DNA from 2 places in the Bradyrhizobium sp. WSM471 genome. Region 1 is predicted to be linked to the other one. Evidence: predicted binding sites of a transcription regulator. Region 1 holds the regulator's gene; the other holds the start of a gene.
The links. Region 1 encodes PhoB, which activates phosphate uptake and scavenging genes when phosphate is short. Its sites were predicted from a motif close to TGTCATNNANCTGTCAT; they were not measured.

Region 1 (5,784 bases):
GTCGCAAGGCAGGCGCCGATCGGAAAGCCGCCACCGAGCGCCTTGGCCAGCGACATCACGTCGGGTTCGACGCCAAGGCGGCGGTACGCGAACAGATCGCCGGTGCGGCCCATGCCGGTCTGCACCTCGTCGAAGGCGAGCAACAAACCCTTCTCGTCGCAGAGCTGGCGCAACGCCCTCAAGAAGGCGGGCGTTGCCGAACGCACACCGCCTTCGCCCTGGATCGGCTCGATCAGGATGCCGGCGGTCTGCGGACCGATCGCCTTTTTCACCGCGTCGAGATCGCCATGCGCAACCTGGTCGAAGCCCTCCATCGGAGGGCCGAAACCTTCGAGATATTTTGCCGAACCCGTCGCGGCCAGCGTCGCCAGCGTGCGGCCGTGGAAGGCGCCTTCGAAGGTGATCATGCGATAGCGGTCTGGATGGCCCTTTGCCGCGTGATAGCGGCGCACGACCTTGATCACGCATTCCAGCGCTTCGGCGCCGGAATTGCAGAAGAACACGAAGTCCGCGAAACTTTCATTGCACAGGCGCGCGGCGAGCTTTTCGCCGTCCGGGCTCTGGAACAGGTTCGACATGTGCCAGAGCTTCGTGGCCTGCTCCTGCAACGCCGCGACCAGCGCCGGATGGGCATGGCCAAGCGCATTCACCGCCACCCCGGAGGTGAAATCGAGATAGCGCTCGCCGTTGGTCGCGATCAGCCAGCAGCCTTCGCCACGCTCGAAACCGAGGTCGGACCTGGCGAAAACGGGGAGCAAATGCGGCGCTGCGCTGTTAGTCATGACGGTCACTTGAATGTTGCGGACGGCGTGAGCGTGCATTGCGCAACGCACCATCGACCGGCCCGGAAAACGAAACGTGCCGCCTCTTGAGGGCGGCACGCACGACTATCTTAGGCCTGGTGAAACGGGTGTCAATGCCGCCCGGAAAGCCTCGCGAAACGCTGAATCCGTAGTCTTGCGGTGCCGATTTTGCGGGATTTAGCCACGGAACATGTGGAAGCGAGTCGGCGGACTCTTGCGCGGGAGTCACGCCATATTGTAGCGTTTGGATTGTCAGATACGACATCTCGTGCAGTGGTTCTGATCTTTAAGTCCTTATGTACCGGCGTAAACGTTCGGGCGTTCAAGACGCGCCCGGCGAGCCTTAAGGGATTCTGGCGGCACGGGTTTTTGAAGGCTTAGGCATTCGCTGCGAGGCCCCAGGATGGCTGGCGCGCAGCGAGGGAAAGGGTGCAATGACGGTTTTGACCTGGTCCGATGATCGCGTCGAGCAGCTGAAAAAGCTCTGGGAGGCCGGACTTTCGGCCAGCCAGATCGCGGCGGAGCTCGGCAATGTGACCCGCAATGCCGTGATCGGCAAAGTGCACAGGCTCGGCCTTTCGGGCCGCGCCAAGAGCCCATCATCGGCAGCGCCGCGGCCGCGCAAGGCGCGCCCCGCGCAGCACATGATGCGGGTGAGCCGCCCGATCTCGCGCGGCAACACCGCGCTGGCGCAGGCGTTTGAGGTCGAGGCGGAGCCGGATCCGGTCACCTACGACAACGTGGTGCCAATGAGCCAGCGGCTGTCGCTGCTGGAATTGAACGAGGCGACCTGCCACTGGCCGGTCGGCGATCCCTCCAGCCCGGACTTCTTCTTCTGCGGTGGAAGGGCGCTGTCCGGCCTGCCCTATTGCGCCCAGCACTCGCGCGTCGCGTACCAGCCGGCGTCGGATCGGCGCCGCGCACCGGTGAAGCCGGGTCCGCGCTAATCACGGCAAGTCGTCGCGCGAAGACAGTTCAATTGGAGTGTCGTCCTGGCGAAAGCCAGGACCATACTCCGAGCACGCAGTTGTTGCGCGAAAGGGGTCACTCCGAGTCTTCGCCAAACCACTCCCTGTGGTTATGGGTCCCGGATCAGCGCTCGCTTCGCTCGCTTGTCCGGGATGACGGCTGAGAACCTCAAGCCTGCAACCCTACACCTGCTCCGCCTTCGCGAAGCGATCATCCAGCGCGTAGCCGGCGCCGCGGACGGTGCGGATCGGGTCCTGCTCGCGGCCGAGATTGAGCAGCTTGCGCAGGCGGCCGATATGCACGTCGACGGTCCGCTCGTCGATATAGATGTCGCGGCCCCAGACGCTGTCGAGCAGCTGCTCGCGCGAGAACACCCGCCCCGGGTGCTCCAGGAAGAACTCCAGCAGGCGATATTCGGTCGGACCGAGATCGATCGGCCGGCCCGAGCGCGCCACGCGGCGCTTGTCGCGGTCGAGCTCGATGTCGCCAAAAGCAAGGACGGTGGCGAGCCGCTCGGGGCTTGCGCGCCGCAGCAGGCCCTTCACGCGCGCCAGCAGCTCCGGCACCGAGAACGGCTTGACGATGTAATCGTCGGCGCCGGTCGCAAGACCCCGCACCCGCTCGCTCTCCTCGCCGCGCGCGGTGAGCATGATGATCGGGAGCTGCTTGGTCTCGGGACGGGTGCGAAGCCGCCGGCACAATTCGATGCCTGACAGGCCCGGCAGCATCCAGTCGAGCACGATCAGATCGGGAATGTGCTCCTTGAGACGGGTGTCGGCGTCGTCGCCGCGCATCACCGTCTCGACGTCATAGCCGTCGCCTTCGAGGTTGTAGCGGAGAAGCTCGGTCAGGGCTTCCTCGTCCTCAACCACCATAATGCGTGCGCCCATCGGGTCGTCGCTCCTTAAGTGTTCGGTACCGTGTTGGCGAAGGTCGTCATGTCGCCCTTCGGCCGCTTGTCGGTGATCGCCTGGCCCTCGATCATGTAGAACACGGTCTCGGCGATGTTGGTGGCGTGGTCGCCGATCCGCTCGATGTTCTTGGCGCAGAACATCAGGTGAATACAGAACGAGATGTTGCGCGGATCCTCCATCATGTAGGTGAGGAGCTCGCGGAACAGCGAGGTGCAGATGGCGTCGACTTCCTCGTCGCCCTTCCACACCGCCATCGCCGCCGGCAGATCATGCGCGGCATAGGCGTCCAGCACCGACTTGACCTGCTGCTGCACGAGGTCGGTCATGTGCTCGAGGCCGCGGAACAGCTTGAGCGGATGGAAGTCCGTCTCCAGCGCCGCGACGCGCTTGCCCATGTTCTTGGCGAGGTCGCCGATGCGCTCGAGATCGGTCGCGACGCGCATGGCGCCGACGATCTCGCGCAGATCGACCGCCATCGGCTGGCGGCGGGCGATGGTGAGCACCGCGCGCTCCTCGATGCGCTTCTGCAGCGCGTCGAGCTCGGTGTCGGTGGCGACGACGCGCTGCCCGAGCGGGACGTCGCGGCGGATCAGTGCGTCGACGGACTCGACGATCATGCGTTCGGCGATCCCGCCCATCTCCGCAACCAGGCGGGTGAGTTCCTGGAGGTCGGTGTCGAAAGCCTTTGCGGTATGTTCGGAAGCCATGTCGCGTCTCCTAGCCGAACCGGCCGGTGATGTAATCCTGCGTGCGCCGGTCGGTCGGCGACGTGAAGATCTTGCTGGTATCGTCGAACTCGATCAGCTCGCCGAGATACATGAAGGCGGTCTTGTCGGAGACGCGCGCCGCCTGCTGCATGTTATGGGTGACGATCGCGATCGTGTAGTCCTCGGACAGCTCCTGGATCAGCTCCTCGACCTTGGCGGTCGAGATCGGGTCGAGCGCCGAACAGGGTTCGTCGAACAGGATCACCTCGGGCCGCACCGCGACGGTGCGGGCGATGCAGAGGCGCTGCTGCTGGCCGCCGGAGAGCGACAGACCGGAGGCGTTGAGCTTGTCCTTGACCTCGTTCCACAGTGCGCCGCCGCGCAGCGCCTTCTCGACGCGGCCGTCCATCTCGGACTTCGATATCTTCTCATAGAGACGGATGCCGAACGCGATGTTCTCGTAGATCGTCATCGGGAACGGCGTCGGCTTCTGGAACACCATGCCGACGCGGGCGCGCAGCAGATTGAGGTCCAGCTTGCCGTCGAGGATATTGGTCTGGTCGAGCATGAGCTGACCGGTGGCGCGCTGGCCTGGATAAAGGTCGTACATCCGGTTGAAGATGCGCAGCAGGGTCGACTTGCCGCAGCCCGACGGACCGATGAACGCCGTGACGCGATTGGCGCCGAGCGTCAGGTTGATGTTCTTCAGCGCGTGGTGCTCGCCGTAATAGAAGTTCAGGTTGCGCACCGTCACCTTCGGAGGCGCCTCCGGCAGCGCCGCCGTCTGCGGCAGACCCCCGGCCGCGCTCATCGACGATAATGAAAGATCACTCATTTTGCGGTCCTCTCGGCGCCAAGGATGCGCGCGCCAATATTCAGGGCAAGAACGGTCAGGGTGATGAGCAGCGCACCGCTCCAGGCCAGCTGCTTCCAGTAGGCATAGGGGCTCTGCACGAAGTTGTTGATGGTGACAGGCAGGTTCGCCATCGTCTTGTTCAGGCCGAGGCTGAAGAACTGGTTCGACAGCGCGGTGAACAGCAACGGCGCGGTTTCACCGGCGACGCGGGCGGTCGCGAGCAGCACGCCGGTGATGAGGCCGGAGCGCGCGGCGCGATAAGCGATCCGCTTGATCACCAGCGAACGCGGCAGGCCGAGCGCCGAGGCCGCCTCGCGCAATGCGTTCGGCACCAGCAGCAGCATGTCCTCGGTCGTGCGCAGCACCACCGGGATCACGATGACCGCGAGCGCGAGTGAGCCCGCGATCGCGGAGAAGCCGCGCATCGGCACCACCACCGCGCCGTAGATGAACAGGCCGATGATGATCGAGGGCGCCGAGAGCAGGATGTCGTTGATGAAGCGGATCACCGAGGTCAGCTTGTCGTTGCGGCCGTATTCGGCGAGGTAGGTGCCGGCAAACATGCCGAGCGGCGCGCCGATGCCGACGCCGATCACGGTCATGATCAGCGAGCCGACGATGGCGTTGAGCAGGCCGCCCTCGTTCGATCCCGGTGGCGGCGTGTTCTCGGTGAACAGCTGGACATTGAGTCCCGCCAATCCGTTGTAGAGCAGCGTGATCAGGATCAGCGCGAGCCAGGTGACGCCGAAGGCAGTTGCGGCGATGCAGAGTCCGCGAACCACGATGTCCTTGCGGCGGCGGCGTGAATAAATCGGGTTCATGGCGCTAGTTCCCCGCCTTCTTTTCCAGCCGCATCAGCATCAGCCGCGCCGCCGCGAGCACGAAGAACGTCAGCACGAACAGCAGCAGGCCGAGCAGGATCAGGCCGGACTGGTGCAGGCCGTCGCTCTCGGCGAACTCGGATGCGATCGCCGCCGAGATCGTGGTGCCGGGGGCGAAGATCGACGAGGAGATCCGGAACGAGTTACCGATGATGAAGGTCACTGCCATGGTCTCGCCGAGCGCACGGCCCAGCGCCAGCATGACGCCGCCGATGACGCCGACGCGGGTGTAGGGGATCACCACGCTGCGGACCACTTCCCAGGTGGTGCAGCCGACGCCATAGGCGGCTTCCTTCAGCACCGGCGGCACCGTCTTGAACACGTCGACCGAGATCGAGGTGATGAAGGGCAGCACCATGATGGCGAGGATCAGCGCGGCATTGAACAGGCTGAGATAGGACGGGGGACCCGCGAAGATCGCGCCCAGCACGGGCACGCCGTCGAAGATCTTGATCATGAAGGGCTGGAACGTGTTGGCGAGGAACGGACCCAACACGAAGAAGCCCCACATGCCGTAGATGATCGAAGGGATGCCGGCGAGCAGCTCGATCGCCATGCCGATCGGGCGGCGCAGCCATTGCGGGCAGAGCTCGGTGAGGAAGATCGCAATGCCGAGACCCACGGGAATGGCGATCAGCATCGCGATGAAGGACG
Region 2 (5,784 bases), 3.7 Mb from region 1:
TTTCGGTCAGCGTGGTCTTGCCGGCGTCCGGATGCGAGATGATCGCAAAGGTACGCCGCCGCGACACTTCAGCGGCAAGCGAGGAACGGGCCGTCGATTCGGCTGTGGTGGCGATGTCGGACATTGCGGCAGCGTTTGGCAGGGAAAATGAGCCTGATCAAGCCTCATCTGGTGATTGCGGAGCCTTCCGGCCAGTCCCATATCCGGCCTGGGATCAGGTTGGGAGGGACGGCCTTCCCTTCCCATCAGCACACCAGTCGCGGGGACGCCCCTGCCTTGAATGGAGGGTCGTCATGGCCTGGAGCATCCTGTTTGTCGCCGGTCTGCTGGAGGTCTCATGGGCGATCGGCCTCAAATATACCGAGGGGTTCAGCAAGCTCGTTCCGTCGGTCCTCACGCTTGGCGCCATGGCCGGCAGCATCATCCTGCTCGGGCTCGCCCTCAAATCGCTGCCGATTGGAACCGCTTATGCAGTCTGGACCGGCATCGGCGCGGTCGGTACCGCGACGCTCGGCATCATCCTGTTCGGCGAGCCGGCCACCGCGTTCCGCCTCGCCAGCATCGGGCTGATCGTCGCCGGGATCGTCGGGCTGAAGCTGGTTACCTGAGGAAGATCTTGACCGCCCACCAGGAGAGCGCGGCGACGATGGCCGAGGCCGGCATCGTGATCACCCAGGCATAGACGATCGAGCTGGCGACGTTCCAGCGCACCGCCGAGAGGCGCCGGGCGGCGCCGACACCGACGATGGCGCCGGTGATGGTGTGGGTGGTCGAGACGGGAACGCCGAGGAAGGTCGCCATGAACAGGGTCGCGGCACCGCCGGTCTCGGCGCAAAAGCCTTGCATCGGGGTCAGCTTGGTGATGCGCAGGCCCATGGTGCGGACGATGCGCCAGCCGCCCATCAAGGTCCCCATCGCCATCGCGGCCTGGCACGAGAGCACCACCCAGAAGGGGACGAAGAATTCGCCGCCGAGCTGGCCCTGCGAATAGAGCAGCACGGCGATGATGCCCATGGTCTTCTGGGCGTCGTTGCCGCCATGGCCGAGCGAATAGAGCGAGGCGGAGGCGAATTGCAGGATTCGGAAGGCGCGATCCACGGCAAAGGGCGTGGAGCGCACCGAAGCCCAGGAGACGATCGCAACCAGCACCATCGCGAGCAGGAAGCCGACCAGCGGAGACAGCACGATGGCGATCACCGTCTTGGACAATCCGCTCCAGACCGCCGCCGAAAGGCCGGCTTTGGCCACACCGGCACCAAACAAGCCGCCGATCAACGCGTGAGACGAGGACGATGGGATCCCGAGCGCCCATGTCACCAGGTTCCAGACGATGGCGCCGACGAGCGCCGCGAAGATCACCTGGGCATCCACGATCGCGGGATCGATGATGCCGGTGCCGATGGTCTGGGCGACGTGCAGCCCGAACACCATGAAGGCGACAAAATTGAAGAACGCGGCCCAGAACACCGCGTATTGCGGCCGCAGCACGCGGGTCGAGACGATGGTCGCGATCGAATTGGCGGCGTCGTGCAGGCCGTTCAGGAAGTCGAACAGCAGCGCGACGGCGATCAATCCGACCAGGACGGGAAGACCCAACGCAACATCCACGGCGTGGCCCCTGCCCTAAACTTGCTCGATGACGATGCTGTTGATCTCGTTCGCGACGTCGTCGAAGCGGTCGGCGACTTTCTCGAGATGGTCGTAGATCTCTGCGCCGACGATGAAATCCATCGCGTTGCCGTCGCGATGCTTGAGGAACAGTTCCTTCAGCCCGATATCATGGAGATCGTCGACGCGGCCTTCCAGCTTGCCCAGCTCTTCCGTGATCGCGGTCAGCATGGCCACGTTCTGGCCGATCTTCTGCATCAACGGCAGCGCACGACCGACCAGATTGGCGCATTCGATCAGGAGCCCGCCGATCTCCCGCATCGGCGGCTCGAAGCTGCGGACCTCGAACAGCATCACGGCCTTGGCGGTCTGTTGCATCTGGTCGATGGCGTCGTCCATCGAGGTGATCAGGTTCTTGATGTCGCCGCGGTCGAACGGGGTGATGAAGGTGCGGCGCACCGCGGTCAGCACCTCACGGGTGATGTTGTCCGCATCGTTCTCGAACTGGTTGACGCGCTGGCAATAGACCGGCGTCTCCTCGCCCCCGTTGAGCATGCTCTGGAGCGCGATCGAGCCCTGGATCACGGTCTGGGCGTGGCGGTCGAACAGGTCGAAGAACCGTTCTTCCTTGGGCAAGAAAGCGCGAAACAATCGCATCATGGGGGAGAGACTACCGGTTGGATAATGGCCTGGGCCCGAGCGGGCCGTCATAAAACTGTCATAGACCATTTTCGATCCACGCGCGTGCCACCTCACGCCCGTGGAGCCGGATCATCCACCGCTTTCGCCCGTCAGTACATCTTCCAATATATCAACGACTTACAGTGACCGCCGGAAGTAATGCGCGATTTCGCCGATGACGCCACGGCGGAAGGTGAGCACGCAGATCACGAAGATCGAGCCCTGGATCACGGTCACCCACTGGCCGAACCCCGCCAGATATTGCTGCATGGCGATGATCACGAAGGCGCCGACCACGGGACCGAAGACGGTTCCGAGTCCGCCGACCAGCGTCATCAGCACGACTTCGCCCGACATCGACCAGTGCACGTCGGTGAGCGAGGCATTCTGCGCCACGAAGACTTTCAGCGCACCGGCAAATCCGGCCAGCGTGCCCGAGAGGACGAAAGCCAGGAATTTGTACTGATCGGTGCGGTAACCCAGCGAGATCGCGCGCGGCTCGTTCTCGCGGATCGCCTTGAGGACTTCGCCGAACGGTGAGTTGATGATGCGGAAGATCAGCAAGAAGCCGGCGAGGAAGCCGACCAGAACCACATAGTAGAGCACGGTCGGCTTGGTCAGATCGAAGACGCCGAACATGCGTCCCTGCGGGATGCCCTGGATGCCGTCTTCACCATGGGTGAACGGCGCCTGGAGGTAGATGAAGTACAAAAGCTGCGACAGCGCCAGCGTGATCATCGAGAAATAGATGCCTTGGCGGCGGATCGAGATATAGCCCGTGATGAGCGAGAGCACGAAGGCACCGGCGACGCCGACGAGGATGCCGAGTTCAGGCGGCAGCGCCCAGACCTTCAGCGCATGCGCGCTGCAATAGCCGGCCGTCCCTAAGAACATCGCATGGCCGAAGGACAGCAGACCGCCATAGCCGATCAGGAGATTGAAGGCGCAGGCGAGCAGCGCGAAGCACAGCGCCTGCATCACGAAGAACGGGTAGACTCCCGTGAATGGCACCGAAGCCAGCAGCAGCGCCATCACCACGAACACGATCATCTCATCGCGGATCGAGCGCGGGGTTACCGGCAGCGTGTCGTCCGTCAAGGCTGTCATATCAGGCCGCCCTTCCCGTCAATCCCGTTGGCTTCACCAAGAGGACCAGCACCATCAGCACGAACACGACGGTGTTGGAGGCCTCGGGGTAGAAATATTTGGTCATGCCCTCGATCACACCGAGCGCAAAGCCGGTGATGATGGAGCCCATGATCGATCCCATGCCGCCGATCACGACCACCGCGAACACCACGATGATCAGGTCGGCGCCCATCAGCGGCCGCACCTGGTTGATCGGCGCCGACAGCACGCCGGCGAGCGCGGCCAGGCCGACACCCAAACCATAGGTCAGCGTGATCATGCGCGGCACGTTGACGCCGAAGGCGCGCACCAGCGTCGGGTTTTCAGTGGCGGCACGCAAATAGGCGCCGAGCCGCGTCTTCTCGATCAGGAACCAGGTCGCGATGCAGACTACCAGCGAGAAGATGACGACCCAGCCGCGATAGATGGGCAGGAACATGAAGCCGAGATTCATACCGCCCTTGAGCTGGTCCGGAATGGCGTAAGGCATGCCAGAGGAGCCGAAATAGTTCTGGAACACGCCCTGCACGATCAGCGCAATGCCGAAGGTCAGGAGCAGGCCGTAAAGATGATCGAGCCCCGTCAGCCATTGCAGCATGGTCCGTTCGAGGATCATGCCGAAGATGCCGACGATGATCGGGGCAAGCAGCAACGCCCACCAGTAGTTGATGCCGCCGATGTTCAGCAGGAAGTAGGCGACGAACGCGCCCATCATGTAGAGCGCACCGTGGGCGAAATTGATGATGTTGAGCATGCCGAAGATCACGGCAAGCCCGAGACTGAGCAGCGCGTAGAACGAGCCGTTGATCAGTCCCACCAGTAGCTGAGCGTAAAGAGCCTGCATCGATCCCGCACCCGGTCCCTTCGGCGTTCCCTGAAAGTCGCCCGCAAGCCTGATGGCCTGCGGGCGGTTATCTTACTTCTTCAACAGCGCGCACTTGCTCTCGGACAACGGCGTGAAGGCCTGGTCGCCCGGCACCGTGCCGACCAGCTTGTAGAAGTCCCACGGCCCCTTGGACTCGGAGGGCTTCTTCACCTCGAACAGATAGGCATTGTGGATGGTGCGGCCGTTGGGCTGGATCTCGCCCTTGCCGAACAGATCGTCTTCCGTCGGCATCGACTTCATCTTCTCGACGACCTTGGCGCCGTCATGCGGGTTGCCGCCGAGCGCTTCCAGTGCCTTGAAATAGTGACGCACGCCCGCATAGACGCCGGCCTGCACCATGGTGGGCGGCGCGTTGTTCTTCATCTTCTCGGCGAAGCGCTTCGAGAACGCCCGGGTCTGGTCGTTCATGTCCCAGTAGAAGGTCTCGGTGAAGTTGAGGCCCTGAGCGGTCTCGAGCCCGATCGCCTTGACGTCGGTGAGGAACAGCAGCAGCGCCGCGAGCTTCTGGCCGCCCTTGACGATGCCGAACTCGGCCGCCTGCTTGATCGTGTTGGTGGTGTCGCCGCCGGCATTGGCAAGGCCGATGATCTTGGCCTTGGAAGCCTGCGCCTGCAGCAGGAAGGACGAGAAATCCGGCGTGTTCAGCGGGTGCTTGACGCCGCCGACCACCTTGCCGCCGTTGGCGGTGATGACCGCGGTGGTGTCGCGCTCCAGCGCCGCGCCGAAGGCGTAGTCGGCGGTCAGGAAGAACCAGGTGTCGCCACCGGCCTTCACCAGAGCCTGGCCGGTGGTGTGGGCCAGCATGTAGGTGTCGTAGGTCCAGTGCACCGTGTTGGGCGAGCACTGCGCGTTGGTGAGGTCCGAAGTCGCAGCACCCGAGTTGATATAGACGCCGTTCTTTTCCTTGACGACGTTGTTGACCGCGAGCGCCACGCCGGAATTCGGTACGTCGACGATGATGTCAACCTTGTCGACGTCGAACCATTGCCGCGCGATCGCGGTGCCGATGTCGGGCTTGTTCTGGTGATCACCCGAGATGATGTCGATCTTCCAGCCCTTCGCGGCCAGGCCGGAATCTTCAATGGCCATCTGCGCGGCGAGCGTCGAGCCCGGTCCACCGAGGTCGGCATAGAGCCCGGACTGATCGGACAGCGCGCCGATCTTGACGGTCTTGTCCTGCGCGAAAGCTGCACCGGTGGCGGTCACGGCCAGCGCCGTGCCGAGCAGAAACGACGCAATCGACTTGGTCATCATGCTACTTCCTTATGAATCTTTTTATTGGCCGTTCTAGACGCCGAGATACGTGTGGAGCTTGTCCATATTGGCGGCAAGCTCCGCATTGGAAAATCCGTCAATGATCTTGCCGTGCTCGACCACGTAATAGCGGTCGGCGACGGTGGATGCGAACCGGAAGTTCTGCTCGACCAGGAGAATCGTAAAACCCTCCTTCTTGAGCCGCGCAATGGTGTGGCCGATCTGCT

Region 2: BRA471DRAFT_RS16880 (DUF47 domain-containing protein) is a predicted target of PhoB. The motif match lies at 2,314-2,330, and genes of this name have one in related genera.

What each region holds. Positions count from the first base shown of each region.
Region 1 covers NZ_CM001442.1:7,515,094-7,520,877, forward strand. Annotated here, with positions in the region: gene BRA471DRAFT_RS34405 (aspartate aminotransferase family protein) at 1-782, opposite strand, end outside; gene BRA471DRAFT_RS34410 (GcrA family cell cycle regulator) at 1,238-1,750, shown strand; gene phoB (phosphate regulon transcriptional regulator PhoB) at 1,955-2,662, opposite strand; gene phoU (phosphate signaling complex protein PhoU) at 2,677-3,393, opposite strand; gene pstB (phosphate ABC transporter ATP-binding protein PstB) at 3,404-4,228, opposite strand; gene pstA (phosphate ABC transporter permease PstA) at 4,225-5,070, opposite strand; gene pstC (phosphate ABC transporter permease subunit PstC) at 5,075-5,784, opposite strand, start outside.
Region 2 covers NZ_CM001442.1:3,837,116-3,842,899, reverse strand. Annotated here, with positions in the region: gene BRA471DRAFT_RS16895 (peptide chain release factor 3) at 1-124, opposite strand, end outside; gene sugE (quaternary ammonium compound efflux SMR transporter SugE) at 294-608, shown strand; gene BRA471DRAFT_RS16885 (inorganic phosphate transporter) at 601-1,608, opposite strand; gene BRA471DRAFT_RS16880 (DUF47 domain-containing protein) at 1,624-2,268, opposite strand; gene BRA471DRAFT_RS16875 (branched-chain amino acid ABC transporter permease) at 2,428-3,396, opposite strand; gene BRA471DRAFT_RS16870 (branched-chain amino acid ABC transporter permease) at 3,398-4,261, opposite strand; gene BRA471DRAFT_RS16865 (ABC transporter substrate-binding protein) at 4,334-5,557, opposite strand; gene BRA471DRAFT_RS16860 (ABC transporter ATP-binding protein) at 5,591-5,784, opposite strand, start outside.